DNA from 3 places in the Sporosarcina sp. So3-204 genome. Region 1 is predicted to be linked to each of the others. Evidence: a T-box and tRNA genes for the amino acid it is inferred to sense, from the RefSeq annotation. Region 1 holds a T-box; the other regions hold tRNA genes.
The links. A T-box is a leader RNA that pairs with one kind of tRNA and senses whether it is charged. The one in region 1 lies ahead of serS (serine--tRNA ligase), so its partner is inferred to be a tRNA-Ser.
Positions count from the first base shown of each region.

Region 2: it has a tRNA-Ser gene. The T-box ahead of serS (serine--tRNA ligase) is inferred to sense a tRNA for this amino acid. The anticodon was not compared.
Region 3: it has a tRNA-Ser gene. The T-box ahead of serS (serine--tRNA ligase) is inferred to sense a tRNA for this amino acid. The anticodon was not compared.

Region 1 covers NZ_CM176485.1:16,536-26,310, reverse strand. Annotated here, with positions in the region: gene AC3RV6_RS00095 (deoxynucleoside kinase) at 1-92, opposite strand, end outside; gene tadA (tRNA adenosine(34) deaminase TadA) at 456-959, shown strand; gene serS (serine--tRNA ligase) at 1,154-2,437, opposite strand; T-box leader at 2,489-2,706, opposite strand; gene AC3RV6_RS00080 (amidase) at 2,887-4,335, opposite strand; gene pdxS (pyridoxal 5'-phosphate synthase lyase subunit PdxS) at 4,499-5,344, opposite strand; gene pdxR (MocR-like pyridoxine biosynthesis transcription factor PdxR) at 5,449-6,864, shown strand; gene AC3RV6_RS00065 (serine hydrolase) at 6,883-8,226, opposite strand; gene guaB (IMP dehydrogenase) at 8,370-9,775, opposite strand, start outside.
Region 2 covers NZ_CM176485.1:3,050,309-3,060,083, forward strand. Annotated here, with positions in the region: gene AC3RV6_RS15045 (Fic family protein) at 54-440, opposite strand; tRNA gene AC3RV6_RS15050 (tRNA-Leu) at 1,162-1,242, opposite strand; tRNA gene AC3RV6_RS15055 (tRNA-Cys) at 1,281-1,354, opposite strand; tRNA gene AC3RV6_RS15060 (tRNA-Gly) at 1,365-1,439, opposite strand; tRNA gene AC3RV6_RS15065 (tRNA-Gln) at 1,448-1,519, opposite strand; tRNA gene AC3RV6_RS15070 (tRNA-His) at 1,529-1,604, opposite strand; tRNA gene AC3RV6_RS15075 (tRNA-His) at 1,629-1,704, opposite strand; tRNA gene AC3RV6_RS15080 (tRNA-Trp) at 1,723-1,796, opposite strand; tRNA gene AC3RV6_RS15085 (tRNA-Tyr) at 1,889-1,973, opposite strand; tRNA gene AC3RV6_RS15090 (tRNA-Thr) at 2,097-2,172, opposite strand; tRNA gene AC3RV6_RS15095 (tRNA-Phe) at 2,195-2,270, opposite strand; tRNA gene AC3RV6_RS15100 (tRNA-Asp) at 2,292-2,367, opposite strand; tRNA gene AC3RV6_RS15105 (tRNA-Met) at 2,372-2,446, opposite strand; tRNA gene AC3RV6_RS15110 (tRNA-Val) at 2,475-2,550, opposite strand; tRNA gene AC3RV6_RS15115 (tRNA-Glu) at 2,732-2,803, opposite strand; tRNA gene AC3RV6_RS15120 (tRNA-Ser) at 2,831-2,922, opposite strand; tRNA gene AC3RV6_RS15125 (tRNA-Asn) at 2,927-3,001, opposite strand; rRNA gene rrf (5S ribosomal RNA) at 3,048-3,163, opposite strand; rRNA gene AC3RV6_RS15135 (23S ribosomal RNA) at 3,314-6,269, opposite strand; tRNA gene AC3RV6_RS15140 (tRNA-Ala) at 6,501-6,576, opposite strand; tRNA gene AC3RV6_RS15145 (tRNA-Ile) at 6,587-6,663, opposite strand; rRNA gene AC3RV6_RS15150 (16S ribosomal RNA) at 6,826-8,381, opposite strand; gene AC3RV6_RS15155 (nucleotidyltransferase-like protein) at 8,883-9,764, opposite strand.
Region 3 covers NZ_CM176485.1:2,788,572-2,798,346, reverse strand. Annotated here, with positions in the region: rRNA gene rrf (5S ribosomal RNA) at 37-152, shown strand; tRNA gene AC3RV6_RS13790 (tRNA-Val) at 223-298, shown strand; tRNA gene AC3RV6_RS13785 (tRNA-Thr) at 354-429, shown strand; tRNA gene AC3RV6_RS13780 (tRNA-Lys) at 435-507, shown strand; tRNA gene AC3RV6_RS13775 (tRNA-Leu) at 544-625, shown strand; tRNA gene AC3RV6_RS13770 (tRNA-Gly) at 635-709, shown strand; tRNA gene AC3RV6_RS13765 (tRNA-Leu) at 721-809, shown strand; tRNA gene AC3RV6_RS13760 (tRNA-Arg) at 830-906, shown strand; tRNA gene AC3RV6_RS13755 (tRNA-Pro) at 928-1,001, shown strand; tRNA gene AC3RV6_RS13750 (tRNA-Ala) at 1,013-1,088, shown strand; tRNA gene AC3RV6_RS13745 (tRNA-Met) at 1,121-1,194, shown strand; tRNA gene AC3RV6_RS13740 (tRNA-Ile) at 1,202-1,278, shown strand; tRNA gene AC3RV6_RS13735 (tRNA-Ser) at 1,300-1,392, shown strand; tRNA gene AC3RV6_RS13730 (tRNA-Met) at 1,446-1,520, shown strand; tRNA gene AC3RV6_RS13725 (tRNA-Met) at 1,590-1,664, shown strand; tRNA gene AC3RV6_RS13720 (tRNA-Asp) at 1,669-1,744, shown strand; tRNA gene AC3RV6_RS13715 (tRNA-Phe) at 1,768-1,840, shown strand; tRNA gene AC3RV6_RS13710 (tRNA-Gly) at 1,851-1,924, shown strand; tRNA gene AC3RV6_RS13705 (tRNA-Ile) at 1,932-2,008, shown strand; tRNA gene AC3RV6_RS13700 (tRNA-Asn) at 2,010-2,084, shown strand; tRNA gene AC3RV6_RS13695 (tRNA-Ser) at 2,092-2,182, shown strand; tRNA gene AC3RV6_RS13690 (tRNA-Glu) at 2,191-2,262, shown strand; one part of gene AC3RV6_RS13685 (IS3 family transposase) at 2,762-3,230, shown strand; one part of gene AC3RV6_RS13685 (IS3 family transposase) at 3,230-4,119, shown strand; gene AC3RV6_RS13680 (ISL3 family transposase) at 4,292-5,506, opposite strand; gene istB (IS21-like element helper ATPase IstB) at 6,133-6,885, opposite strand; gene istA (IS21 family transposase) at 6,878-8,419, opposite strand; gene AC3RV6_RS13665 (TraR/DksA C4-type zinc finger protein) at 8,690-9,280, opposite strand; gene AC3RV6_RS13660 (1,4-dihydroxy-2-naphthoate polyprenyltransferase) at 9,703-9,775, opposite strand, start outside.

The DNA of each region.
Region 1 (9,775 bases):
AGGTAGTAATTCAGTGACTGCGCAATTTGTAAAGATAAAGAGGTCTTACCTACACCTATTGGGCCTTCTACTGCAATAAACGGATTATTCATGGGAAATCTCTCCTTCAGTTCATCTTCAGCTGCAATTCATTTTACCATAACAGTGCGATTATTCCACGTGGAACAATTATAGAAAAGCGGAAGGAGCCCGGTAGTTCCGACAAGCGCTGGAGAGTTTGTAGATAAAGGTGGTCTTTCCTTTATCAACAAAATCGAAGCGACTCGAGGAACTGGCTCCTGCAGACTAGACAGTACGAAAAGCGGAAGGAGCCCGGTAGTTCCGACAAGCGCTGGAGAGTTTGTAGATAAAGGTGATTTTCCCTTTATCAACAAAATTGAAGCGACTCGAGGAACTGGCTCCTGGAGACTAGACAGTACGAACCGTGCTACACTATTCAATAAGGAGCGATGAATATGGATTTATTAAAAATTGATGGAAAATTTATGCTATTGGCACTTGAAGAAGCAAAAAAAGCACAATTAATTGGTGAAGTACCTATCGGCGCAATCATCGTTCATAACGAAAAAGTCATTGCTCGAGCACATAATTTACGGGAAACAACACAACTTGCAACGACTCACGCAGAACTATCTGCAATCCAAGATGCTTGCCGTGCGGTCGGTAGTTGGCGTCTAGAAGAAACAACACTTTACGTTACACTCGAACCCTGTCCGATGTGTGCAGGCGCGATTTTACAATCACGTATTCCACGCGTTGTTTACGGAGCAAGAGATCCTAAAGGTGGTTGTGTTCATTCCTTTTATGAATTACTCAATGACTCTCGTTTCAATCATGAATGTGAAGTTACAGAAGGAGTACTTGCTGACGAATGCGGAGAAATCCTTACTTCATTTTTCAAAGGTATCCGCGCGCGGAAAAAGTTGTTGAAAAAAGCGGCTACTAGCGACGAGGAATAATATATCAGCACCAAACCGTAGGATATCGGACAGTTTGTGCATTATATCAGCGCAAACCATACATATATCAGCACCTTTTTAACTTATATCGACGTTCATCACACTTATATCGGCAAATCGGGACTTCCAACCCACCAAATAAAAAAAAAAACTCAGCATCCATCATACGGAAGCTGAGTTTTTTTGATTAGAATTTAATTATTTACTGTAATTCTTTCTTTTCCACCCATATACGGACGCAGTACTTCCGGTATGATGACTGAACCATCTTCTTGCTGGTAATTTTCTAGAATTGCTGCAACTGTACGACCGATTGCTAGTCCGCTACCGTTCAACGTATGAACAAATTCAGGTTTTGCACCGGCTTCTTTACGATAACGAATATGAGCACGTCTCGCTTGGAAGTCCTCAAAATTTGAACAAGAAGAAATTTCACGATACATGCTTTGTGTAGGAATCCACACTTCAATATCGTATTTCTTCGCTGCCGTAAATCCTAAGTCTGCCGTACACATGCTTAGTACACGATATGGCAAGTTCAACAGCTGCAATACTTTTTCAGCGTGACCTGTTAACTTTTCAAGCTCCGCGTAAGAATCTTCTGGCTTAACCATACGCACAAGCTCAACTTTATTAAACTGATGCTGGCGAATTAATCCGCGCGTATCACGTCCAGCAGAACCTGCTTCAGAACGGAAATTTGCACTATAAGCTGAGAATGCGATTGGCAACTGTGAAGCCTCTAAAATTTCATCACGGTGGAAGTTTGTCACAGGCACCTCTGACGTTGGAATTAAAAAGAAATCTTCTTCTTCTATATGAAACAAGTCTTCCTCAAACTTTGGAAGTTGGCCTGTCCCTTTCAAACTTTCACGGTTTACAATATAGGGAGGTAAAATTTCCTCATAACCGTGCTCGTCTGAATGCAAATCCATCATAAAGTTGATCAACGCGCGCTCTAAACGTGCACCAAGTCCACGGTAAAAGACGAAACGGCTTCCCGTTACTTTTGCTGCTCTTTCAAAATCTAGAATATTGAGATCAGTTCCTAAATCCCAATGCGGCTTAGCTTCGAAATCAAATGCTCTCTTTTCACCCCAAGATCGGACTTCAATATTGTCATCTTCACTATCACCAAATGGAACACTATCATGCGGAATATTAGGGACGCGCATCATAACGTAATTTAGACCTTCTTCAACTTCACGAAGCTCATCGTCCAATTGTTTAATCTCATCGCCTACTTCACGCATGCGTAAAATGAGGTTGTCCGCATTTTCTTTATTGCGTTTCAATTGTGCTACTTCTCCAGAAACTTTATTACGCTCTGCTTTTAAAACTTCTGTTTTTGCAAGAAGCTCTCTTCTTTTTTCATCAAGGCCACTGAATTTATCAAACTCCGATAAGTCTTCACCGCGTTTTGCAAGCTTTCCTTTAATTTCCTCAAAATTAGCACGAACATTTCTTATATCAAGCATCGATAATTCCTCCTTTAAATTCAGACAAAAAAAATAGCCTACACCCCCTAAAAAAGGGACGAGAGCTACCCGCGTTGCCACCCTGATTGACCGGAATAGAAATCCAGATCCTCTTCATTGAAATAACGGCTCAAATACCGGCACAGGTCTACTCTTTTTTCAACCCAGCTACTCAGGGACGGATTCACAAATGTATTTACTGACTTACACCAACCGCCAGTTCTCTTTGAAAATACATACTTGCTACTGCTTCCCATCTTCGTCTCGAATTTTAAATTATAATTACTTTCACTTTACTATAAAACAATTTTATTAGCAAGTAAGCGTTCGCAGCAGCAACTATAACCAATTAATCTAAATAACTTCCTAATTTGAAGTTATTGGATAAACTTAATCTATATATAAAGGGTTTTGTATATATAGATCCGTGTGAAGCCTTGAATGCCAAACTAAAAATCACAACGTAAATAACCTCTAAACGCTTCTTCAATTTTTTCTCCAAGTTGGAGTAGTGCATCTTCATTCCCGCTTTTACTAATTAATTGCACACCAATTGGCATTCCAGCATCATCCGTTCCCACAGGTATTGTCAATGCGGGCAACCCCCACACATTGGCATAAGCGATAAAAGGTAAATAAGTTTGGTATGTCTTCTTAATAGAGAATATCTCTTTATATACACGTCCATGTCGCTGTGCAGCCGTATGATAAACAGGCAATATAAATAGCTTATCTTCTAAATAGTCCCTTAAAACTTTATCACCACTTGTAACAAACTCTTCGATTTCTTTTACACGTTTTTTACTTGGTTTGAATAATGACGTACCAATTAGTGCCCATGACATATAAGGATGAAGTTCTGACTTACCAGAAAATTTCTGACCCAAGAAACTACGAATCGGTCGTACAGGTCTCTCCCCATAAGCAAGTTTTGCATGTTCCTTTGCACCATTAATCGACATAATTTCTTGCCAAATAGTTGCTGTTTCATTGAAAAAAGGTGGAATACTTTGTTTTGTAATAAAGTGTTCTCTGACAAAATTCTCAATAGATTCAAGCAATTTCTTTGTTTCATTAGAAAGTGGAAAATTTGTTTCCGAGAGCATATGAACCGTAAAATTCTCTAACTTCTTAGTAGCTACCGGATCTTTAGCAATGATATTGTAAATTAACTTCGCATCTTTAACCGACTTTGTAATTGGTCCTATGCCTAGCATTCGCTGCTGTAACCAATGGTCTTCTTCGGGAAAACTACCTTCTGATGAAACTTGAGCATTGCCAGATTTAAAGCCAATAACGCCATTAAAATGACTTGGTATGCGAATCGATCCGCCGATATCAGAACCTATGCCAGCTGCAGCACCGCCTACCGCAATACTTACAGCTTCCCCACCACTAGATCCACCTGCAGTTCTTGTTAAATTCCAAGGATTATTTGTCCGTCCATATAAGTTATTATCCGTCTCCTGACAAAAACAAAGTGCTGGCGTATTCGTTTTTCCAATAATAATAGCGCCCTCATCTTTTAACTTCTGAACAACGCTAGCATCTCCATCTTGTATATAATCTTTGCGATGAATTAATCCACCCGTAGTCTTCATTCCCGCTACATGAAATGACTCTTTCATACTGATGGGGACGCCCAATAATTTACCTTCAGCAAGATTATTTGCTATTAATCGATCAGCTTCAGTAGCTTCTTGTAATGCTTCCTGAAATCTGTTTTCCACTAAAAAATTTAAAGTTGGATTTACTTTATTAATATGTTCAATATAAATTTTGGTTGCTTGAAGTGAAGTAATTTCTTTATCTTTAATCATTTTAGCAAGCGTGGCTGCATCTGCATTGAGTACTTCATTTTTCCCTATTTCAGACCGACTCTCTTTTATAGACGTCATAAACATTGCACACCCCTCTGAATAGTTCGTCTTCTCTTCTTATTATTGTATATGCCGCCGACTAATACAAGTATGCTTAATGAATATAAGGCTTCAAATAATACATAAACTAAAAAAGCCTATAACCATGATTTTCATCACAATTATAGACGTTTACACTTCATTATTGACTTCGATCGGCCATACGTTCTCCAGCTAAAAGTGTGCTCATTTCAATTCCCTTCATTGGTGTACCCAAATCTTTTGATAACTTTACAAGTAAAGCGTAGTCTTGGTAATTTTGTGTTGCCTGTACAATCGCTCGTGCAAACCTTTCAGGATTATCTGATTTAAAAATACCAGAGCCTACAAATACACCATCTGCCCCAAGTTCCATCATCAATGCTGCATCAGTCGGTGTTGCTATACCACCTGCTGCATAATTCGTGACTGGTAGACGACCCGCCTCTTTAATTGCCAATAAAACTTGATACGGTGCACCTAAAATACGTGCTTCCGTCATAATTTCAGCTTCATCCATATGAATTAACTTGTTCACTTGTGCATGTACCTTACGAAGGTGGCGAACAGCCTCGACAATATTTCCTGTTCCTGGCTCACCTTTTGTACGAATCATTTGTGCACCTTCACCAATTCTTCTCGCTGCCTCACCAAGATCCCTCGCACCACACACGAACGGTACTTTGTAGGTATTTTTCAGTAAATGGAATTCATCATCTGCAGGTGATAGCACTTCGCTTTCATCAATAAAGTCAACACCCATTGCTTCTAGTAAACGTGCTTCTGATATATGTCCAATACGTGCTTTAGCCATCACTGGAATAGATACTGCACGTTGCACTTCTTCTACAATTCGTGGATCCGCCATCCGCGCAACCCCACCATCTGCCCTTATATCTGATGGAACACGCTCAAGCGCCATCACTGCAACTGCACCTGCCGCCTCCGCTATTTTCGCTTGCTCACCGTTAATAACGTCCATGATGACGCCGCCATATTTCATACTCATGTTAATATCCCCCTTCTATTCTTATTATTTAGTATAATAGAGATTGAACACATTGAAATAACCAGTTTCAATGAACATGAAGAGGTCAGATGGAGTTGAAGATAATGGAAATGCTTTTATTAGAACTCATTAAAGATAGCGAAACTCCTTTATATGAACAAATTTACGACCAAATTCGCTTGGATATTACAGATGGAAAATTGCCTGTCGATATGAAGCTCCCCTCAAAAAGAAAACTTGGTGAATTTCTCGATGTCAGTCAAACAACGATTGAACTTGCTTATGGCCAGCTTACTGCTGAAGGCTTTATTTCCTCAATCCCAAGAAAAGGTTTTTACGTACAAGCCATTGAAGAACTCGCCTATGTTCGACCTGCGGGAATCACAGAAACTCTCGAAGAATGTGCTGTCGAAAAGATTAACATTGACTTCTCACCAGGTCATATTGATACAGATTCATTTCCTTTCACACAATGGAGAAAATACTCTAAAGACGTGATAGATGAAAGTTCAAAAGATTTATTATTATTAGGGGATCCCCATGGTGATATTGAATTACGGAAAGAAATCGCGCGTTATCTGTATCATTCACGTAGTGTAGATTGCACCCCAGAACAAGTTATAGTTGGGTCTGGAACAGAACAACTTATGCCACTCGTTATACGGATTCTTGGTACCGATGCAAAATATGCAATTGAAGATCCTGGTTACCCTTTAACGCATCATGTTTTTTACCATAATAATAGAGAAGCTATACCTATTTCTGTAGATGATGAGGGGATGGACGTACAGTCACTCCAGTTGTCCGGCGCAACAATTGCATATGTTACCCCTTCTCATCAATTCCCGACAGGTACAGTGCTTTCAGCAGCTCGCAGAACAGCATTATTAAACTGGGCTTCTGCAAATACCCAGCACTTCATTATTGAAGATGACTACGACAGTGAATTCAGGTACACAGGTCGGCCAATTCCCGCATTACAAGGCATGGATAAAGGTGATAGCGTTATTTATTTAAGTACATTTTCAAAATCACTAATGCCTTCACTGCGTATTGCCTATATGGTACTTCCTGCACAATTGCTTAAAAAATATCAAGAAGCATTTATTCACTACTCTTCAACTGTTCCACGACTTGATCAACACATACTTGCACGTTTTATGGAAGACGGTCAATTTTCTCGTCATTTAAACAGAATGAGAAAAATTTACAAAAAGAAACTTCAAATACTAACAGAATTACTGCTTCACTATAAACCATACATTTCATACTCTGGTGAAGAAGCTGGTATGCATATCATCGTCACAGTTCATACGAATAGAAGCGAAGAGCATCTTACTCAGTTGGCAAAGGAAGTTGGTATCCGCATCTATGGGTTAAGTAAATACAGAACGGAAAGAAAGATAGAAGAACCTTCGTTTATAATCGGATTTGGTGGGCTCACTGGAAATTCGATTCATGGAGCAGTCAAAAACCTAATGGCAGCATGGAATATAAAAAAACACAGTAAATCTCAATAGAGACTTACTGTGTTTTTGTTATTTAAATAACCCTTTAATAAAATCAATAGAACCATTCCATATACTCGCAAAGAAATCACCAATCGCGTGCATTGTTAAAGAAAACCAACCTGCTTTTTCAATAGCAGCAGTAGTTACAACATCTGCTGCAAATTGATCCGAATTAATATAACCATAATCAGTACCTTCTGTACGTACAAGATTCACATGACCAACTACCATATCTTTTTTAACAGGTGCTTGAAGCACACCATCTTTAAGTTTCGATTCATCCATAACAAGTTCTGGTTTATACAAGTCTTTTTCACTCGTTTTCACCATCATTTTAATTGGATCTTTTACTTCAAGACCGATGGACTTTTCTTTACCCTTACTTACATTTAAAGTTTCTTGTCCCTTGAATGTATAGCCAGCAGGAGTAAATTCAACTTCTGTAAATTGATTAAAACCATAATCGAACAAAGCACGTGTTGCATCAAAGCGCGCTTTATATGAACCTACACCTTTAGCGTCAACGGCTTTCATCACAACGGCAATAACCCTTTTCCCATTACGTTTTGCAGTTCCAGTGAAACAGTGTCCGGCAAAATCTGTAGTTCCTGTTTTTAAACCATCAACGCCTTCATATTCATAAACAAAACCTGGAAGCATAAAGTTCCAGTTATCCATTTTAATTGCATCCTCAGTTCCTTCACGAAAAATCTTCGTTTTCATACTCGTCATTTCAAGAACCTCAGGGTAATCCTTCAGTAAGTGGTAGCCAAGTTTCGCAACTGATTTTGCTGGCATTACGTTTTCATCATCTGGACCTGTTCCTTCAGGATACATGCCTTGTAGATGACTATTATTTAATCCTGTTGAATTGACAAATTTATAATCTTTTAACCCTAACTCCTTAGCTTTGGCATCCATTAATTTCAAAAACTCTTTTTCTGTACCTGCAATTGTTTCTGCGATTGCTATCGTTGCTGCATTTGCAGAATAAATAGCCATTGCCTCATATAACTCACGTATAGTATATGTACCATCCTCACGAAGTGGAACATTACTTAAACGACGATCTTGTGATACTAAATACGTATAATTATTAACTTTATATTCCTGATCCCAAGTCACTTTCTTATCTTTAATTGCCTCAAAGAGAATATATTCAGTCATCATCTTCGTCATACTTGCAATCCCAAGTGGTGTATCAGCATTTTCTTCATAAAGAATCTTACCACTATCAGCATCAATTAGTATTGCACCATCAACGTGAATACCAATTTCACTCTCTGCATAAGCAGGATTTGTTCCAATTGTCATAATAAAAAGAATCGGTATCATTAATAAAGTAATCGACTTTTTAATCTTCAGTTTCAAAATACTACCTCCGTCATTACAATTTCCCCAAAACCATTTTACCACAACTAAAATACGCCGTGGGGTCTATATCTAAAAAAGCATCTTTCCGCATATATGTAGACGCAGGAAAGATGCTAAAGTTCCTTTATATTACTTACAAATTAAGAAAGCGTATAGTTTGGAGCTTCTTTTGTAATTTGAACTTGGTGTGGGTGACTTTCAAGAAGTCCTGCGCCCGTCATACGAATAAACTGCGCATTTTCACGTACTTCTTTAAGATCTTTTGTCCCAATATAACCCATACCCGAACGAATTCCACCAACTAATTGATGAATCGTATCTGCTAGATCACCTTTGAATGGTAAACGTCCTTCAATTCCTTCAGGAACAAGTTTCTTTTCATCTTCCTGGAAGTAGCGGTCCTTTGATCCTCGTTCCATCGCACCAATTGAACCCATACCACGATACACTTTATAACGTCGTCCTTGGAAAAGTTCTGACTCCCCTGGACTTTCAGTAGTACCTGCAAGAAGACTTCCTAACATAACGGCATGTCCACCCGCTGCAAGTGCCTTCATGATATCACCTGAATATTTAATTCCACCATCAGCAATCATCGCTTTTCCTAATTTACTTGCTACTTTTGCACATTCATATATAGCTGTAATTTGAGGAACGCCAACACCTGCTACAACACGTGTTGTACAAATTGAACCAGGACCAATTCCAACTTTGATAACGTCTGCACCTGCTGCATATAATGCTTCTGCAGCTTCTGCTGTTGCAATATTTCCTGCAATAATATCAAGTTTAGGATAAGCATTTCTAATCTGCGTAACGGTATCTAGAACGCCTTTGGAATGACCATGAGCTGTATCAATTACTATTACATCAACTTCTGCATCGACCAGTTTTGCAACACGTATCATCGTATCCTTTGTAACACCAACCGCTGCACCAACCAGAAGTCGGCCTTGCTTATCTTTAGCAGCATTCGGATATTCCATTACCTTTTCAATATCTTTTATCGTAATTAGGCCTTTTAAGATGCCTTGATCATCGACAATGGGTAATTTCTCAATCTTATATTTCTGCAAGATTTTCTCCGCATCATTCAATGTTGAGCCAACAGGAGCCGTTACTAAATTTTCTTTAGTCATTACATCTTTTATTAGAAGTGAATATTCTTGAATAAACCGCATATCTCGGTTTGTAATAATACCAACAAGTTTTAGTTCCTCTTCATTGTTTACAATTGGTACACCAGAAATACGATAGCGACTCATTAAGTGTTCCGCGTCAAAAACCTGATGTTCAGGCGTTAAATAGAATGGATTAGTAATTACACCATTCTCAGAACGTTTGACTGTAACGACTTGCTCAGCCTGCTCTTCAATACTCATATTTTTATGAATAATGCCTAGTCCGCCTTGGCGAGCCATAGAAATTGCCATTCTTGATTCTGTAACGGTATCCATACCAGCACTTATAATTGGTATAGTTAATTTAATCTTATCAGTCAGATCAACTGAAAGTGATACGTCCTTAGGTAATACATCCGAAGGTC
Region 2 (9,775 bases), 750 kb from region 1:
ATAAACTTCAACGTTCCTACATTTTCCAAATGATAATTCAAGTTTCCAATTAACTAATCCATTAATTGTGGTACTTGTTCAGGTGATTCCCTTGAGAATTCTACCCCTTTTATATAATTATCCTCAGTTTTAAATTGCCCTTTATCATGTTGCAACCAATCCGTTAACTTTTCATATATCTCTTTTATGATAGAGACTGATAAAGGTTTATTATTTTCTATCGAATGCACAAGATACTCAAATGCTTGTTGGTGAGAATATACTTCGTAAAATTCTCTTCTAGTTATGTTTGCGTTATTTGGAAGCGTGTCATTTAGTATGATTGTCACTGTTTCTGGTAACGTAATTGTATTACCCTCAATTGCACTTGAATGATGTGCTAAACGAACCAAAAAATCCTCTAAATATTCATATGTCATCTTTTCTATTAAGTGGCTCATGTACACCACCACCCTTATTTCTGTATTTTAATTATACCATTATTAAAATTCTGAAGGTATTAGTGTACAACTACTTTAAATGAAAGGAGTTCAACACATTTCGTGAGATGCTCATGCAACACTATATTAAGCTCCGAATAGGAATTTTTTTTGTTCTTCAAATAACACTGATTTATTCATCATCATTAATCAACTTTTTTAAAAATGAAAAAGAAGAGCGGTAAGTATTACTACTCACACTCTTCTTCCTAAATACTCTGATTAGGTTTTCATGTTGCTTGCCAACGACTAGCAATCGAAGTCCAGATAGATTATCAAGTTTTCACAGTGCCTAATCAACACCATTGTTCTACTACCAGGATATCATAAGTAATACCCAATGTGCACGGCTTACGTCACACACATGCAAGTGTGCTTCTATATTGTGGTGAATCCAATCAAAAGGTTTCTATGAACTATGTGCGAATGACTTGGACATAAGGATGTAGAGACAACTTGGAAGACCTATTCGCAAACCTTAGATGAGATGAGAGAAAAAGATAAAGAAGAAACAATTTCGATCTTTGAGAACATGTTTATGTAATCCTTGTGCAGAATTTGTGCATAAAGTCTTCAAAACCTATCGTATTCAGCCAAAATAAAAAGCATCTACAAACGCTGTGTTATCAACGTTTGTAGATGCTATAGGCCTTTCTCAACTTGACTAGAAAAGACCAGGCTATACCCGAGGCCGGACTTGAACCGGCACGCCTCGCGGCATCGCATTTTGAGTGCGACGTGTCTGCCATTCCACCACTCGGGCTTAACAATATATATTTAGTTTTATAAATAAGTTCAATATGGAGGCGGCAACCGGAATCGAACCGGTGGTAAAGGTGTTGCAGACCCATGCCTTACCGCTTGGCTATGCCGCCATAATTTAAATGGAGCGGAAGACGGGATTCGAACCCGCGACCCCGACCTTGGCAAGGTCGTATTCTACCACTGAACTACTTCCGCGAACTTTACTGGGGTAGCTGGATTCGAACCAACGAGTAACGGAGTCAAAGTCCGTTGCCTTACCGCTTGGCTATACCCCAAAAATCTAATGGGGCGGATGAGGGGAATTGAACCCCCGAATGTCGGAATCACAATCCGATGCGTTAACCACTTCGCCACAACCGCCATAATATAAGTATTTAATTTAAATGGGGCGGATGAGGGGAATTGAACCCCCGAGTGTCGGAATCACAATCCGATGCGTTAACCACTTCGCCACAACCGCCATAATAAAACATAAAAATGGCAGGGGTAGTAGGATTCGAACCCACATCGAAGGTGTTGGAGACCTTTATTCTACCATTGAACTATACCCCTGTAATATAAATATTATATTAAAGCATTAATAATAATATACATAAAATTAATTCTTAAAAGCTCTCACTTTATCCAACAGTTTTTTGAAAAGTTGGTGGTGGGGGGCAGATTCGAACTGCCGAACCCGTAGGGAGCGGATTTACAGTCCGCCGCGTTTAGCCACTTCGCTACCCCACCATATTATAATTGCAATAAGCTTCATAATACTGCGTCAGCTTTATTATTCTACTCGTGCTTCTCTCAATTTTATAAAGAGCTGCGATAAGCTTCACATTACTGCGTAGCTTATACTATAAGAAATGGTGCCGGAGAAAGGACTTGAACCCTCAACCTACTGATTACAAGTCAGTTGCTCTACCAGTTGAGCTACTCCGGCTACTTATTTTATTGTATTTAAATGGTGGCTCAGGACGGATTCGAACCGCCGACACAAGGATTTTCAGTCCTTTGCTCTACCGACTGAGCTACTGAGCCACATATTATTATTTAAAAAAATGGCGGTCCCGACGGGAATCGAACCCGCGATCTCCTGCGTGACAGGCAGGCATGTTAACCGCTACACTACGGGACCTATTTGGTTGCGGGGACAGGATTTGAACCTGTGACCTTCGGATTATGAGCCCGACGAGCTACCACTGCTCCACCCCGCGATAATAATAAAACTAATACTAATTAAAATGGTGGAGGATGACGGGCTCGAACCGCCGACCCCCTGCTTGTAAGGCAGGTGCTCTCCCAGCTGAGCTAATCCTCCTGGGTGTTATTTGAAATCCATTTCAAAAGATACCTTTTGAATGTTTTTCTTTGTGAAGTTTTCCGGCAAGTACATTTTCGATTATTGCCTCGAAAACTGCCTCAACTAACAAAACTTAGTTTTGATTAGTGCTTCAAGGTAGGCTATTTTCAACGCAGATTACGCGTTGATAAAGCCTTAATGACCCCTACGGGATTCGAACCCGTGATACCGCCGTGAAAGGGCGGTGTCTTAACCGCTTGACCAAGGGGCCTTAATTAATAATAAACTGATACGACTTTGGCGGAGAGCAAGGGATTTGAACCCTTGAGACAGCGTAAACCGCCTACACGATTTCCAATCGTGCTCCTTCGGCCACTCGGACAGCTCTCCAATATGGCTCCGCAGGTAGGATTCGAACCTACGACCGATCGGTTAACAGCCGATAGCTCTACCACTGAGCTACTGCGGAATAGTATATAACAAACTGTATAATTAAATTAAATTTGTTTAAAACAGACCAGCAACGTCCTACTCTTGCAGGGGGAAACCCCCAACTACCATCGGCGCTGAAGAGCTTAACTACCGTGTTCGAGATGGGAACGGGTGTGACCTCTTCGCTATCGCCACTGAACTGTTTTACACACAACATGATTAATTATAACAAACTTACAATAAATGTCAAGCGAAATTAAAATATAAATATTTTTTATTCACTCAAAACTGAATAAAACAGATAATCTTCACAAATCAGGGGAATCAGCCCACTTACTTCTTACGTTATTTGGTTAAGTCCTCGATCAATTAGTATCCGTCAGCTACATACGTCGCCGTACTTACACCCCGGACCTATCAACCTCATCATCTCTGAGGGATCTTACTTACTTGCGTAATGGGAAATCTCATCTCGAGGGGGGCTTCATGCTTAGATGCTTTCAGCATTTATCCCGTCCACACGTAGCTACCCAGCTATGCCTTTGGCAAGACAACTGGTACACCAGCGGTGTGTCCATCCCGGTCCTCTCGTACTAAGGACAGCTCCTCTCAAATTTCCTGCGCCCGCGACGGATAGGGACCGAACTGTCTCACGACGTTCTGAACCCAGCTCGCGTACCGCTTTAATGGGCGAACAGCCCAACCCTTGGGACCGACTACAGCCCCAGGATGCGATGAGCCGACATCGAGGTGCCAAACCTCCCCGTCGATGTGGACTCTTGGGGGAGATAAGCCTGTTATCCCCGGGGTAGCTTTTATCCGTTGAGCGATGGCCCTTCCATGCGGAACCACCGGATCACTAAGCCCGTCTTTCGACCCTGCTCGACTTGTAGGTCTCGCAGTTAAGCTCCCTTATGCCTTTGCACTCTGCGAATGATGTCCAACCATTCTGAGGGAACCTTTGGGCGCCTCCGTTACTCTTTAGGAGGCGACCGCCCCAGTCAAACTGTCCACCTGACACTGTCTCCTGCCCCGATAAGGGGCATGGGTTAGAAGTCCAATACAATCAGGGTAGTATCCCACCAACGCCTCCTCCGAAGCTAGCGCTCCGGATTCTAAGGCTCCTACCTATCCTGTACAGATTGCATCAGAATTCAATATCAGGTTACAGTAAAGCTCCACGGGGTCTTTCCGTCCTGTCGCGGGTAACCTGCATCTTCACAGGTACTATAATTTCACCGAGTCTCTCGTTGAGACAGTGCCCAGATCGTTACGCCTTTCGTGCGGGTCGGAACTTACCCGACAAGGAATTTCGCTACCTTAGGACCGTTATAGTTACGGCCGCCGTTTACTGGGGCTTCGGTTCAAAGCTTCGCTTGCGCTAACCTCTTCCCTTAACCTTCCAGCACCGGGCAGGCGTCAGCCCCTATACATCACCTTGCGGTTTTGCAGAGACCTGTGTTTTTGCTAAACAGTCGCCTGGGCCTATTCACTGCGGCTCTCTCGGGCTTTAACACCCTACCAGAGCACCCCTTCTCCCGAAGTTACGGGGTCATTTTGCCGAGTTCCTTAACGAGAGTTCTCTCGATCACCTTAGGATTCTCTCCTCGCCTACCTGTGTCGGTTTGCGGTACGGGCACCTCCCGCCTCGTTAGAGGCTTTTCTTGGCAGTGTGAAATCAGGGACTCCAGGGAATAATTCCCCTCGCCATCACAGCTCAATGTTATAGAAATGGGATTTGCCTCATTTCACACCTCACTGCTTAGACGCGCATAACCAACAGCGCGCTCACCCTATCCTACTGCGTCCCCCCATTACTCAAACGGCGGGGAGGTGGTACAGGAATATCAACCTGTTATCCATCGTCTACGCCTTTCGGCCTCAACTTAGGTCCCGACTAACCCTGAGCGGACGAGCCTTCCTCAGGAAACCTTGGGCATTCGGTGGAAGGGATTCTCACCCTTCTTTCGCTACTCATACCGGCATTCTCACTTCTAGGCGCTCCACTAGTCCTTACGGTCTAACTTCGACGCCCCTAGAACGCTCTCCTACCACTCACATCTAAGATGTAAGTCCACAGTTTCGGTGCTCTGTTTAGCCCCGGTACATTTTCGGCGCAGCGCCACTCGACCAGTGAGCTATTACGCACTCTTTAAATGATGGCTGCTTCTAAGCCAACATCCTGGTTGTCTGGGCAACGCCACATCCTTTTCCACTTAACAGAGACTTTGGGACCTTAACTGGTGGTCTGGGTTGTTTCCCTCTCGACTATGAATCTTATCACCCACAGTCTGACTCCCAAACATAAATCATCGGCATTCGGAGTTTGTCTGAATTCGGTAACCCGGGATGGGCCCCTAGTCCAAACAGTGCTCTACCTCCGAGATTCTAAAGTTTGAGGCTAGCCCTAAAGCTATTTCGGAGAGAACCAGCTATCTCCAGGTTCGATTGGAATTTCACCGCTACCCACACCTCATCCCCGCATTTTTCAACATACGTGGGTTCGGGCCTCCAGTAAGTATTACCTTACCTTCACCCTGGACATGGGTAGATCACCTGGTTTCGGGTCTACGACCTCATACTAATTCGCCCTATTAAGACTCGCTTTCGCTGCGGCTCCGCATTCTCTGCTTAACCTTGCATGAAATCAGTAACTCGCCGGTTCATTCTACAAAAGGCACGCCATCACCCGTGACTCTCCCGAAGGAAAGTCAACAAGGGCTCTGACTACTTGTAGGCACACGGTTTCAGGATCTATTTCACTCCCCTTCCGGGGTGCTTTTCACCTTTCCCTCACGGTACTGGTTCACTATCGGTCACTAGGAAGTATTTAGCCTTGGGAGATGGTCCTCCCGGATTCCGACGGAATTTCACGTGTTCCGCCGTACTCAGGATACATGCTGGAGAGAATGAACTTTCGACTACGGGGCTATTACCCGCTACGGCGGACCTTTCCAGGTCGCTTCGCCTAATCCATTCCTTTGTAACTCCGTATAGCATGTCCTACAACCCCAGAAAGCAAGCTTCCTGGTTTGGGCTGTTCCCTTTTCGCTCGCCGCTACTCAGGGAATCGATTTTTCTTTCTCTTCCTCCGGGTACTTAGATGTTTCAGTTCTCCGGGTTTGTCTCGATTACGCTATGTATTCACGTAAACGTACTACTCCATTACGAGCAGTGGGTTTCCCCATTCGGAAATCTTCGGATCAAAGCTCACTTACAGCTCCCCGAAGCATATCGGTGTTAGTGCCGTCCTTCATAGACTCCTAGTGCCAAGGCATCCACCGTGCGCCCTTTCTAACTTAACCAAAAAATAGGTCTTAACGTCGCATTGCGTCGCTAATTCTTATCTTTTAAATAAACGTGATTTTACAGCGATGTAAAAATCAACGTTTCGTAAAAAGGTCGTTCTTTAAAATTAACAAAAACATGTTTATCATAGATAAACGAAGATTTGTTTATCTTGGTTGATTCTTGATTTGTTTCAATTATTGTTTTATCCAGTTTTCAAAGAACAAAAAAATCCAATAAAATTAATTTGGTGGAGCCTAGCGGGATCGAACCGCTGACCTCCTGCGTGCAAGGCAGGCGCTCTCCCAGCTGAGCTAAGGCCCCTAAACTTTAATGGTGGGCCTAAATGGACTCGAACCATCGACCTCACGCTTATCAGGCGTGCGCTCTAACCAGCTGAGCTATAGGCCCCCTTTCGGGAACTTTAAGAGAAAAATTCAATTAAATCATTTATATAAAAGTATATTATATAAATTTATTGAACCTTCAAAACTGAACGCAAAACGTCGATTTTCCGTATGCCTAGCTTTCATACACCAAAGGTGTAATCCGACTATGGACATATATCCTTAGAAAGGAGGTGATCCAGCCGCACCTTCCGATACGGCTACCTTGTTACGACTTCACCCCAATCATCTGTCCCACCTTCGGCGGCTGGCTCCCCTAAGGGTTACCTCACCGACTTCGGGTGTTACAAACTCTCGTGGTGTGACGGGCGGTGTGTACAAGACCCGGGAACGTATTCACCGTGGCATGCTGATCCACGATTACTAGCGATTCCGGCTTCATGCAGGCGAGTTGCAGCCTGCAATCCGAACTGTGAACGGTTTTATGGGATTAGCTCCCCCTCGCGGGTTGGCGACCCTCTGTACCGTCCATTGTAGCACGTGTGTAGCCCAGGTCATAAGGGGCATGATGATTTGACGTCATCCCCACCTTCCTCCGGTTTATCACCGGCAGTCACCTTAGAGTGCCCAACTTAATGATGGCAACTAAGATCAAGGGTTGCGCTCGTTGCGGGACTTAACCCAACATCTCACGACACGAGCTGACGACAACCATGCACCACCTGTCACCACTGTCCCCGAAGGGAAAAGTATATCTCTATACCGGGCAGTGGGATGTCAAGACCTGGTAAGGTTCTTCGCGTAGCTTCGAATTAAACCACATGCTCCACCGCTTGTGCGGGTCCCCGTCAATTCCTTTGAGTTTCAGCCTTGCGGCCGTACTCCCCAGGCGGAGTGCTTAATGCGTTAGCTGCAGCACTAAGGGGCGGAAACCCCCTAACACTTAGCACTCATCGTTTACGGCGTGGACTACCAGGGTATCTAATCCTGTTTGCTCCCCACGCTTTCGCGCCTCAGCGTCAGTTACAGACCAGAAAGCCGCCTTCGCCACTGGTGTTCCTCCACATCTCTACGCATTTCACCGCTACACGTGGAATTCCGCTTTCCTCTTCTGTACTCAAGCCTATCAGTTTCCAATGACCTTCCCCGGTTGAGCCGGGGGCTTTCACATCAGACTTAACAGGCCGCCTGCGCGCGCTTTACGCCCAATAATTCCGGACAACGCTTGCCACCTACGTATTACCGCGGCTGCTGGCACGTAGTTAGCCGTGGCTTTCTAATAAGGTACCGTCAAGGTACGGGCAGTTACTCCCGTACGTGTTCTTCCCTTACAACAGAGCTTTACGATCCGAAAACCTTCTTCGCTCACGCGGCATTGCTCCATCAGACTTTCGTCCATTGTGGAAGATTCCCTACTGCTGCCTCCCGTAGGAGTCTGGGCCGTGTCTCAGTCCCAGTGTGGCCGATCACCCTCTCAGGTCGGCTACGCATCGTTGCCTTGGTAGGCCATTACCCCACCAACTAGCTAATGCGCCGCGGGCCCATCCTGCAGTGACAGCCGAAACCGTCTTTCAGAGTTCGTCCATGCGGACAAACTGATTATTCGGTATTAGCCCCGGTTTCCCGGAGTTATCCCCATCTGCAGGGCAGGTTGCCCACGTGTTACTCACCCATCCGCCGCTAACAAAATTTGAAGCAAGCTCCAAATTTTGTTCGCTCGACTTGCATGTATTAGGCATGCCGCCAGCGTTCGTCCTGAGCCAGGATCAAACTCTCCATAATACTGGCTAGCCGATACGCAGCACATTGCGTTGTCAACTTCTCTCACTCCGTCAGTCACGTACTAATGTACGCTCCTTCCTTTGCTCAATCGTTTCCTAGCACTGCACTACGTCTCGACCGCCAGAACAAGAAGAAAATGAAAGCTCATTTCTTTTTGCTGGCATTAATAGTTGTAGCGTTAACTACTTCTATTGAATGACAATTTTGTTTCATATAGAAACGTTTATACTCAAGTGCGCCGAAGCGTCCTGAGTTATTAATCATATCGTGTAAACACGAATGACTTATATCGACGTTTTGCTGTTCAGTTTTCAAGGTTCATTGTGCGTCCTACAAAAGCAACTTCTCAACAATAACAATTCTTCAACGAAGTGTCAAGTCTTTTTTTTTTCTTTTTCAATGTCGTTACTGCTTCAAGCGACAAGTAATAGATTACCATGGTTCTGCTATATCTGTCAACACTAATTTAGGAACGATTTTAAATCGTTCCTAACAATACTGTTACTGCGCCTTTTTATCGGTATTCACACTATAAGTTCTATGTGATATATGATGGTTTTTTGATTCATTCTGTACAATTTTGATAAAACCTTTTTCAACTAAAAATTCAATGAACACCTCTAAATCAATAGAATACATGCGTAAAACATTATTTTCATGAAGCTCTTGAATTTCCCATTGATCTTTCGTCGACATAACTTCTAGAATATGTTCAGCACCATCTTCTGTTCTATTATGAATAAAAAAGTCACTTGCAAGAAAAAGAAGGCGCAGTCTTTTCTCTAGTGGCTCAACACTCGTTGTTAGTTCCTCGTATAGTTTATAAATAGATGGATCAATTTTCTTTACTTGAGACCAAACGGTTACTTCAGGAAATAACCCGTTATCGATTACGGCTAACCTAGCAAGATGTCGCAAGGAATTAACTACATGATTATAAGCGTCCATATAGTTTTCCTCTTCAAAGAAAGACTTTCCTTCTATATAACTTCTAACTAACTTTGAAAACTCTAATCCCATTTTAATTTTCCTATCTAAGTAGTTAGATTCCTGTAATTCTTTTTTGAGGTTCTCTACGTATTCATTACGATCAAATAAAATTTTACCGTAATAAATCCAGTCAACGACTTTTCTTTTTGAACCGATTAGCAGCCATTTTCTTAATTGGTCTTCGCTAATTACATGCATTGTTGCCTTCCTTATACCTGCAGAGTAATGTTTGGTATAGATCGGTACTTCTTTATTGGAAGTAATGATAAGGAGGAGCGCATCAAATGTATCTGTAATCGGATCAACTTCTTCTCTCTTTTCAACTAAGATAACACCGAGCGTATCAGCGTCACTTGCTCTTTCTTGATAGATAGACCTTAAAACTTGTTCCATTATTACACCTC
Region 3 (9,775 bases), 1.0 Mb from region 1:
GGTATGATGAATAAGGTCTTAAAAAGACAATATAAGTATGGTGGCGATAGCGAAGAGGTCACACCCGTTCTCATCTCGAACACGGTAGTTAAGCTCTTCAGCGCCGATGGTAGTTGGGGGTTTCCCCCTGCAAGAGTAGGACGTTGCCATGCTTGTAATATTCATTACATAGTAATAACTCTTAAAATGATACAGATGTTTATAATTTCTAAATTATACCCAGGAGGATTAGCTCAGCTGGGAGAGCACCTGCCTTACAAGCAGGGGGTCGGCGGTTCGAGCCCGTCATCCTCCACCAATTTTTTTAAAACATAGAATTCCGTTTTAAATAAACTTCATTGTATTTTCACTTAGCCGGAGTAGCTCAACTGGTAGAGCAACTGACTTGTAATCAGTAGGTTGAGGGTTCAAGTCCTTTCTCCGGCACCACTTTTGTGCCATTAGCTCAGTTGGTAGAGCATCTGACTTTTAATCAGAGGGTCGTAGGTTCGAATCCTACATGGCACACTATTTTATGACTTGAAAGAGTCGTAAATGCATCTTGCGGGTGTGGTGGAACTGGCAGACACGCTAGACTTAGGATCTAGTGCCTTCGGGCGTGGGGGTTCGACTCCCTTCACCCGCACTTTTATATGCGGAAGTAGTTCAGTGGTAGAATACGACCTTGCCAAGGTCGGGGTCGCGGGTTCGAATCCCGTCTTCCGCTCCATATAATTATTTGCCGGGGTGGCGGAACTGGCAGACGCACAGGACTTAAAATCCTGCGGTGGGTAACTACCGTACCGGTTCGATTCCGGTTCTCGGCACCAAATTTATACCGTGTAATAATGCGCCCGTAGCTCAATTGGATAGAGCGTCTGACTACGGATCAGAAGGTTGTGGATTCGACTTCTGCCGGGCGCACCATAATTTTATTTGTCTTATAATCGGGAAGTAGCTCAGCTTGGTAGAGCACTTGGTTTGGGACCAAGGGGTCGCAGGTTCGAATCCTGTCTTCCCGATCTTTAACAAAGGGGCCTTAGCTCAGCTGGGAGAGCGCCTGCCTTGCACGCAGGAGGTCAGCGGTTCGATCCCGCTAGGCTCCACCAATTTAAATTTGTTTTAAATTAATTTTTATAATGGCGGTGTAGCTCAGCTGGCTAGAGCGTCCGGTTCATACCCGTAAGGTCGGGGGTTCGACTCCCTCCACCGCCATCTTTAAGGACCTTTAGCTCAGTTGGTTAGAGCAGACGGCTCATAACCGTCCGGTCGCAGGTTCGAGTCCTGCAAGGTCCACCAGTATTATTTATAGATGCATATGGAGGAATACCCAAGCCTGGCTGAAGGGATCGGTCTTGAAAACCGACAGGGGTGTTAAAACCCGCGGGGGTTCGAATCCCTCTTCCTCCTCCATTTTTAAAATGCACTTACTGGTTAAAAGAAAAATTATATTTATATGATATTATCGCGGGGTGGAGCAGTGGTAGCTCGTCGGGCTCATAATCCGAAGGTCACAGGTTCAAATCCTGTCCCCGCAACCAATTTAAAAATGTATTATGTATTTCTAGTACTCAATCTACATATATTTAAATTGTACTCTATAAAATTATCGCGGGGTGGAGCAGTGGTAGCTCGTCGGGCTCATAACCCGAAGGTCACAGGTTCAAATCCTGTCCCCGCAACCAAAATGGTCCCGTGGTGTAGCGGTTAACATGCCTGCCTGTCACGCAGGAGATCGCGGGTTCGATTCCCGTCGGGACCGCCATATTATTTTTATTACATAAACTTGGCTCAGTAGCTCAGTCGGTAGAGCAAAGGACTGAAAATCCTTGTGTCGGCGGTTCGAATCCGTCCTGAGCCATAGTATTTATGCGGGTGTAGTTTAATGGCAAAACTCCAGCCTTCCAAGCTGATAATGAGGGTTCGATTCCCTTCACCCGCTCCAAAATTTAGGGCCTATAGCTCAGCTGGTTAGAGCGCACGCCTGATAAGCGTGAGGTCGATGGTTCGAGTCCATTTAGGCCCACCATTCCGCAGTAGCTCAGTGGTAGAGCTATCGGCTGTTAACCGATCGGTCGTAGGTTCGAATCCTACCTGCGGAGCCATTTATATGGGGAAGTACTCAAGCGGCTCAAGAGGTGCCCCTGCTAAGGGTATAGATCGCGTAAGCGGTGCGAGGGTTCGAATCCCTCCTTCTCCGCCATATAAATTGGCCCCTTGGTCAAGCGGTTAAGACACCGCCCTTTCACGGCGGTATCACGGGTTCGAATCCCGTAGGGGTCATTAGAGACTTTTCAACAAGAACTTGTGTTGAAAAGTCTACCTTGAATTACTTATCAAAACGAAGTTTTGAAACTAAGGCAATTTTCGAGGTACTAATCGAAAATGCTCTGCCGGAATTCAGACTTTGAAAGTAATATAGGTAACGGATTAATACAAGAACTAGAACAAAAATGAAAACTGTTTTATTTACTGAATTATACTCAGTAAATAAAACAGTTTTTTCTATTTTAAAATTTATGCAAAATTTCTTGGTTCTTTGTCAAATGAAGTTGGTGAAGAATAATAGCCAACCATAACTTAGTTATTGTAGGGCTATCCAAGAAGTCAGTAAAGCTGATTTTTTAGGATAGTCCTTTTTCATATAGTCTTCCATGTATCCCGTTGTTTTCCGTTCCAGATGGACGCTTTCCGCGGGCACGGCTTCAGCCTCCTCGTCGCGAAAAGCTGAGCTGCACCCCTAATATTGGACACGTCATCTAATATTAGGAGGTCTAAAAAAGTGTCCAAGTATACTAAAGAATTTAAACTTCTAGTCGCCAAACGTTACGAACATGAAGATATTAGTTACCGAGATCTTGCAGGACAGGTTGGCGTCGACAACTCTGTAATTCGTTACTGGGTGCTTCTGTTTCGACATCATGGTGATAATGCGTTTGACTTTCCCTATACAAACTATCCAAAAGCCTTTAAACTTAGAGTAATTCAATTTATCAATGACACGGATTACTCTGTTCGAGAGGCATCGGCTATTTTCCATATCCCGGATCCTAGTATGGTCCGCAGGTGGAAGAAAAAGTGGGAGACAGCTGGAGAAGGTGCCTTTAAAACGAAAGAAAAGGGGCCTTCTACAATGAAATCTCGCAATCAAAAGAAAACCACTTCCAAAGATCTTGGCGACCAGTCAAAGGACGCCATGAAAAAAGAACTTGAATATCTTCGTATGGAAAATGCCTATCTAAAAAAGCTGGAAGCCTTAGTTCAGGAAGAAAAATCACTAAAAAGATTAAAGCGAAAGTAATATTTGAACTAAGGCATGAATTCCCAGTAAACAAGATGGTCAAGATAGCCGGTATGGTAAGAAGCACCTACTACTACATCATTAATAGTTTCAAGCAGCCAGATCCCGATCGCAAGTGGAAGAGAAGGATCAACTTCATCTACCAGCGACACAAAGGGCGCCTTGGGTATCGCCGGATCACCGACGTCCTGATCGAAAAAGGACACACGATAAACAAAAAGAAAGTACTTCGGATTATGCGAGAACTGGGGCTTCAATGTATTGTCCGAATGAAGAAGTACAAATCCTATAAAGGTGCATTTGGGAAAGCAGCTCCAAATGTCTTGAACCGTAATTTCAAAGCAGGAAAACCCAACGAAAAATGGGTGACAGACGTTACGGAATTTAAATTATTTGGACAAAAATTATATCTCTCACCTGTTTTAGACCTGTTCAATGGTGAAATCATTACCTATACGCTTCAATCGAGGCCTACGTTTGATTTGGTGGAAACAATGTTGAAGCAGTCACTTGAATACGTAAAAGAAGACGATAAGCTCTTGATCCATTCCGATCAAGGCTGGCATTATCGAATGCCGCAGTATTGTCAGCTACTAAAGGAAAACAACATCACACAGAGCATGTCTCGAAAAGGCAACTGTTACGACAACGCCGTCATCGAGAACTTTTTTGGAATTCTTAAATATGAATTCCTGTTCCTGCAGGAATTTGATAATCTTGAACACTTTAAACACGAACTAGAGGAGTATATCCACTACTATAATCATTTGAGAATCAAGTCCAGATTGAATCGGAAAAGCCCAGCGGGCTATCGGATGATATTCGAATCAGCTGCTTAGAAAAATAGCGTCCAATTTTAAGGGTCCAGTGCAAAGCAAGCTCCTGTGGGGTCTTCAGCTCGCGCTGTTCCCGCTGGAGTCGCCATCTTGCACTACAAACAACTAGTATTGCACTTGTGAATTACATAAAAATAGACAAAAGACTTTCAAGCCTATTAAATTCTCATAAATGTTACGCAGCGTCAAAATGGGATTTTCCTTGTTCCTGCTGTTTAACCGATGGTTTTAACTTGAAGTGTAACAGAATCCGTTTTCTATAGTTCTGGAAGTTTCTATATCCATAGGCGACACGATTCAATACCTTGATTTTATTGTTGTTCCCTTCAATTCTTCCGTTATTGTAGGGGTAAATAAAACTGTTTTCTATAAATGGAAGATGTTTTCTCAACGTTTTTAAACTTGTTCTCATATAATTTGAAATTGCAGATGGAACCGCATTTGTTAAACAGGACAATAGTGCTTCGAAGTCCTTATTTGACATGGATTCCATTAATTCTTGATAAAGTTCATAGTTCGCTTTTAGTACAGGATCATAATTTAACATCTCATCTACAATACTTTGCCCTGTACGTTGGCCAAACAATGGATAATACTTATATTCTACGCTGGATAGTTCTGTACGTTTTTTTAATAATAGTTTCCAATAACGCTTAAGGCGACGGTATTTCTTCATATCATCCCCATTAGACGTTCTTAACTGATTCATGACCTGAATACGACATTTATTCATAGAGCAATTAATTAGTTGAACAAGATGGAATCGGTCAATGATAATTTTCGCCCGTGGAAATAATTCTTTAATCACACTTACATAACCCGCATTCATATCAATTGTTACGGTTTCCACATGTTGACGGTCAGTCAAACTGTAGTTCACAATAAAGTGATTCTTAATCGTAAGATTATCTCGTCTATCTAGGATATCCAATATGTCGCCTGATTCCGCATTTATATATTCGAAGGCCATTTCACCTTTTGCGTATTTGAACTCATCAAAAGAAAGGTGCTTAGGTAGGGCCTTGTAGTGTGGGATAATTTGTTTTGCGGCTTGATTAATTTGCCGTTGAACGGTTGCGGGTGATACTGAACAATCCCTCGCGATAGACGTAAGCGACTGTGCTTCGGCAGACTTTAATATGACTTGTACTTTTACATTTTGTGAAATAAAACAATTCCGTTGAACAATCGGTGTTTTAGCGGTAAAACTACTTTGACAGGCTTGGCACATGAAACGTTGTTTCTGTAGAAGTAGGTAGGTTGGATTTATACCCGTAATGGGTAAGGTAATTCTTGATAATTGTGTCCCGTTTTTATAGATTGTAAAGTCGGTGTTTTTTACACCGCATTTCACACAATGTGTGGGAGTATAGGTTAATTTTCCGGAAATATATTTACACCGTTTGCCTTTATAGGTTCATTCTTTTACACAATCTTCATCAAAAATAACATTTGGGTCTTGAATATCAAGCAAAGATTTAATACTATTAGAACACGACAAGTGAATTTCCTCCTGAATGATGGTTTTGGTCGACTTTTATTCTACAGGGAATTTCACTTGTTTTCTCTCTATATATAAAGGGAATTTATCTTACCCAGACCCTCGAGCTGCTTGAAGTGGAAAGCGGCGACTCCAGCGGGAACAGCGCGAGCTGAAGACCCTGGACTGAGCACAGCGAGGGAAGCGGCTGAAGCCGTGCCCGCGGAAAGCGTCCGCTTGGAACGGAAACCAGCGGGTAGTAGGATTACCTTATCCAATATATTTATAAAAAATGACGTTAGTGAAGATCCTCCTCATCTCCCTTTAAAGGGATGGGGAATTTCTTTCACCAACGTCATTTATTGTACAACCAATTTCTTACAGAATTTTGCTATAAGGCAGTCTGAATTCTTAATACCCTTTTGCTACAGTGGACGAAAGTAGTTCAATTCACTCTTTATAATCTACGTCCTGAAGGACGTAATGTATTTCGCAAGTGAAAAGTGAGCCATTTCGCAATTCAATTTTGAGCCACGTTAATTAGCACCAGATTTCATCCATTCTTCCGTTTCTTTCATTCTAAAAGAGGGCCCATTCATATTTAAAACATGAGATTTATGAGTTAAGCGATCTGTTAATGCAGCGGTTAATACTGGATCATGAAAAACCTCTTGCCATTTTAAAAAAGATAAATTGCTTGTTATAATTGTTGATTTTCTTCCTGCTCGTAAGGAAAGATGCGAGAATAATAATTCTGCTCCTTCTTTATCAAAAGAAATATATCCTAACTCATCAAGGATAACCAAATCATATTTTTCAAATTTCATCTCAAAAGATCGAAGCGTTCGTTCTGAACGATGTTCTTTTAGTTGGTTCACTAGTGAAGGCACTGTCGCAAAAAACACTCTGTATCCCGCGAGACATGCTTCCATTCCAAGTCCTATGGCAATGTGAGTTTTTCCGGTGCCTGGAGATCCTGTTAAAATTAAATTTTGTCCTTCTTTGATAAAATCTAATGATTTTAAATGAGGCAACTTTTGCTTTGCTTGATCAGGTAAAGCATCGTGAACAATTTCTTCTAGTAACCTTCTTTGAGGAAAATTAGCTGCACGGATTCGATTTTGTTTTGCACGTAAGAAACGATCTTTTTGTTCCTGTACAAGCACTTGATATAACACATCATATGCTAAAGTAGGATTCTCAAACGATGTTTCATCTTTAGCCATACTCCTAATACTAGGGAGACGAAGCTCCCTACACATCTCAATTACTTTCTCTTTTTTATCCACAATAAACGCCTTCTTTCTCTGTTTGCTCAAACATATTTGCATATGCTCGCATATTGTTTTCTGATTGGTTTGTCGTTTCATCACGATTTAAATCATCAATATTCGCCGTTGGCGATTGCTCACAGATGAAAAGGATTCGTTCAGTACTTACATAGCCTAATCTAATATTATTTAGTTTATTAACTGCACTTAAAACTTCTTCTAGTCTGTTATTTTCCTTTATGTAAAGAAGTAACTCTATGAATTCTTTCTCTTTTCCGATATAATGGTCATTGTATAAGTTTTTTATTTGCGTTGGTGCCTGCCTCAAACATTCACTTTGAGCTATGGCACCTTTTTTCTTTTCAAATGTTTTTAGAAAGTGATTAATATTCATAATCCACTGATGTAAACCCCAGCTACGTAAATGCTCAGTTGCTAATTCTCCGTCTATAAATAATTTAATTCTCTTTGCTCCTACTTTAGCCTTTATATGCTTACCTACGTGACCTTCTGGAACAGAATAACGATTTTGGTTGATTGTTACAGTACTATATTTATCAACCCGGCACTCTATGAAGTCTGTGGCATCGAAAGGTGCGATTGCAGGACTTGATACAGCTTTTTCATTCTCCATCAATTTCTTATGACTAATTTTATGTTCATGATGTTTTCGGTTATTTAGCTTCTCCAGAACAACTGACAGGTATTCTTCAGCTTCTTTCAAACTAGTAAAAGTAAATTGTGAAGAAAATGTCTTCCTTCGAATAAATTCAACACTTCGTTCTACGTGACCTTTTTCATTTCCTCTTCTAGCTTGACATAACCTAATTTTAAAATTGTAGTAGTTTGATAAATTCACCATACTATCTGTTATAACTTTTTCATTTCCAACAAATGATTTAACGACTGTTCTCATGTTGTCATAAGTAAATACCGTCGGTATGAAGCCTACATGATCAATAAAGTTTGTATGAACATCTAGAACGCAGACACGTGTTTCAGATTCATAAAGCATAGCGAATCGATAATTACTGTGGGCTAAAGTAAATACTGCTAGGGAATAACTTTTAATCTTACCGTCTATTTGTAGCTTTACCTCTCCCCAGTCAAATTCTACTTCGTACCCTGGTTTAGAATGTCTTCGGATATATACTTCCTTTGATTTTTCATTCTCTTCATTCACAAAGTTTCGTACAGTAGTGTAGCTAATAGCGAAATCCGCATCTTCGAGCTTTTCATGCATATCAACTATTTTCATTTGTTGCTTTGTCATGTAATGATTTCTTTTCCATTTGTTCTCTTTTATATAACCTCGTAATATATTTTTGATTTCCTCCGTTAAAACTGGTTTTCTACCTTTTCTTTTTTTGTAAGTCGGAGGCTTCATGATGTCTTCAGTAATCGGAAGATTACGAGTATCTATATGTTTGCTTTGTTCGAAAAGCTTAATATATTTATCAACTGTATTTCTGGATTTCTTCAATTCTTTTGCTATTTTTCTCTTACTTAAACCTTCCAAATACAATTTAATAATTTTCTGTTTATCATTCAATGTAATCACTCCTGATAATTCCCCCTAATATAGATCTAGGGTTATTTTCTATCAAAAGTGGCTCAGTTTTCAAGTGCTATGGTGGCTCACTTTTAAGTTACCATATACAGGACGTAAACTGAAATTAAGCCGTATAAGGAAGGAACTGTATTCATCTATAACGGAAAGCGTCTCCCAGGAGTGCAAATCAAGACACTTAATATAAAGAGAAGAAAAAAAGGTGACGTGAAAACCACATCACCCTAACTTTTGACTAAGAGCCGAACGTTTTCAATCATCTGTTTGATCAGTTACACTTTCACCTACAATTTGATCGATTGTTGTTTCATCGTTATCATCTGAATAGGTAGGATTTTCACTATCGGTGAAATCGGAAGGACTGTCAGAAGAGCCGAATTCAGCTACTTCTTCGAAACTATTCTCAAAATCAACAGCACGACCATCTTTAGTTTCTTCAAACGGATTACTATTCGAGTTTATAGCTACGTCTTCAGCAATTGATTGTTCAAACTCTTCAGCATGTTTAATACAGTAGGGTGTGTAAGGAACAGCTTCTAGTCTTTCATATGGAATATCTATATGACATACCGAACACTTACCGTATGTGCCTTTGTCCATTGAGTCCAATGCTATTTCTACTTTGCCAAGTTCAGATTCAGCATGTTCTTGTAAAGCTAGATCTTTTTCTCTTTCAAATAAAGCCGTACCCATATCTGCTGGATGGTTGTCATACATTGAAAGTTCTCCTGAAACGTCTTGAATGCTTTTTTTTGAATATGTGTCTTCTTCAATTTTTGTAGAGTTTTCTTTCATTTCAAGTAAATTATTTTTTAATGTATCTATTTGTTGTTCTGTTAACAAAATAAACCACAACCTTTTCTTATTTAATAGTAGTATGTTCATTATTAGATGAATGATGTTAAAACAATTAAATTGATAACAGTTTATATTCAATTCCCATACAAGTATATGTGTTAAACATTAAACATAAAAAAACTCTAAAAACTAATTATAGTTTTTAGAGATCTTATCGAAAGTGCTATTTATAAATTAAGCCCCGGTGTACCTGCGTTCAGATTTTGTTCGACCTCGTTCAAAAAAATCTAATGAAAAATCTGTGGCAAAGATGGCGTAATTACATCCCTTATATCAGTGGTGAATATAATTTCTGCTGGAGTTTGAACGATTACTGAATAATGACGTATAAGTATTTAGCAAAAGAGAGTGACCAAGCTTTCTTCAACTTTTCACTTATAAAAGTGAGAGACTTCTGCTGAACTCAGTTAAAATAGATGACCAAGCAATATTCCAATACCAAGTAAAAGACCAAATAAAGTATTAGTAATTGCGGTTTCT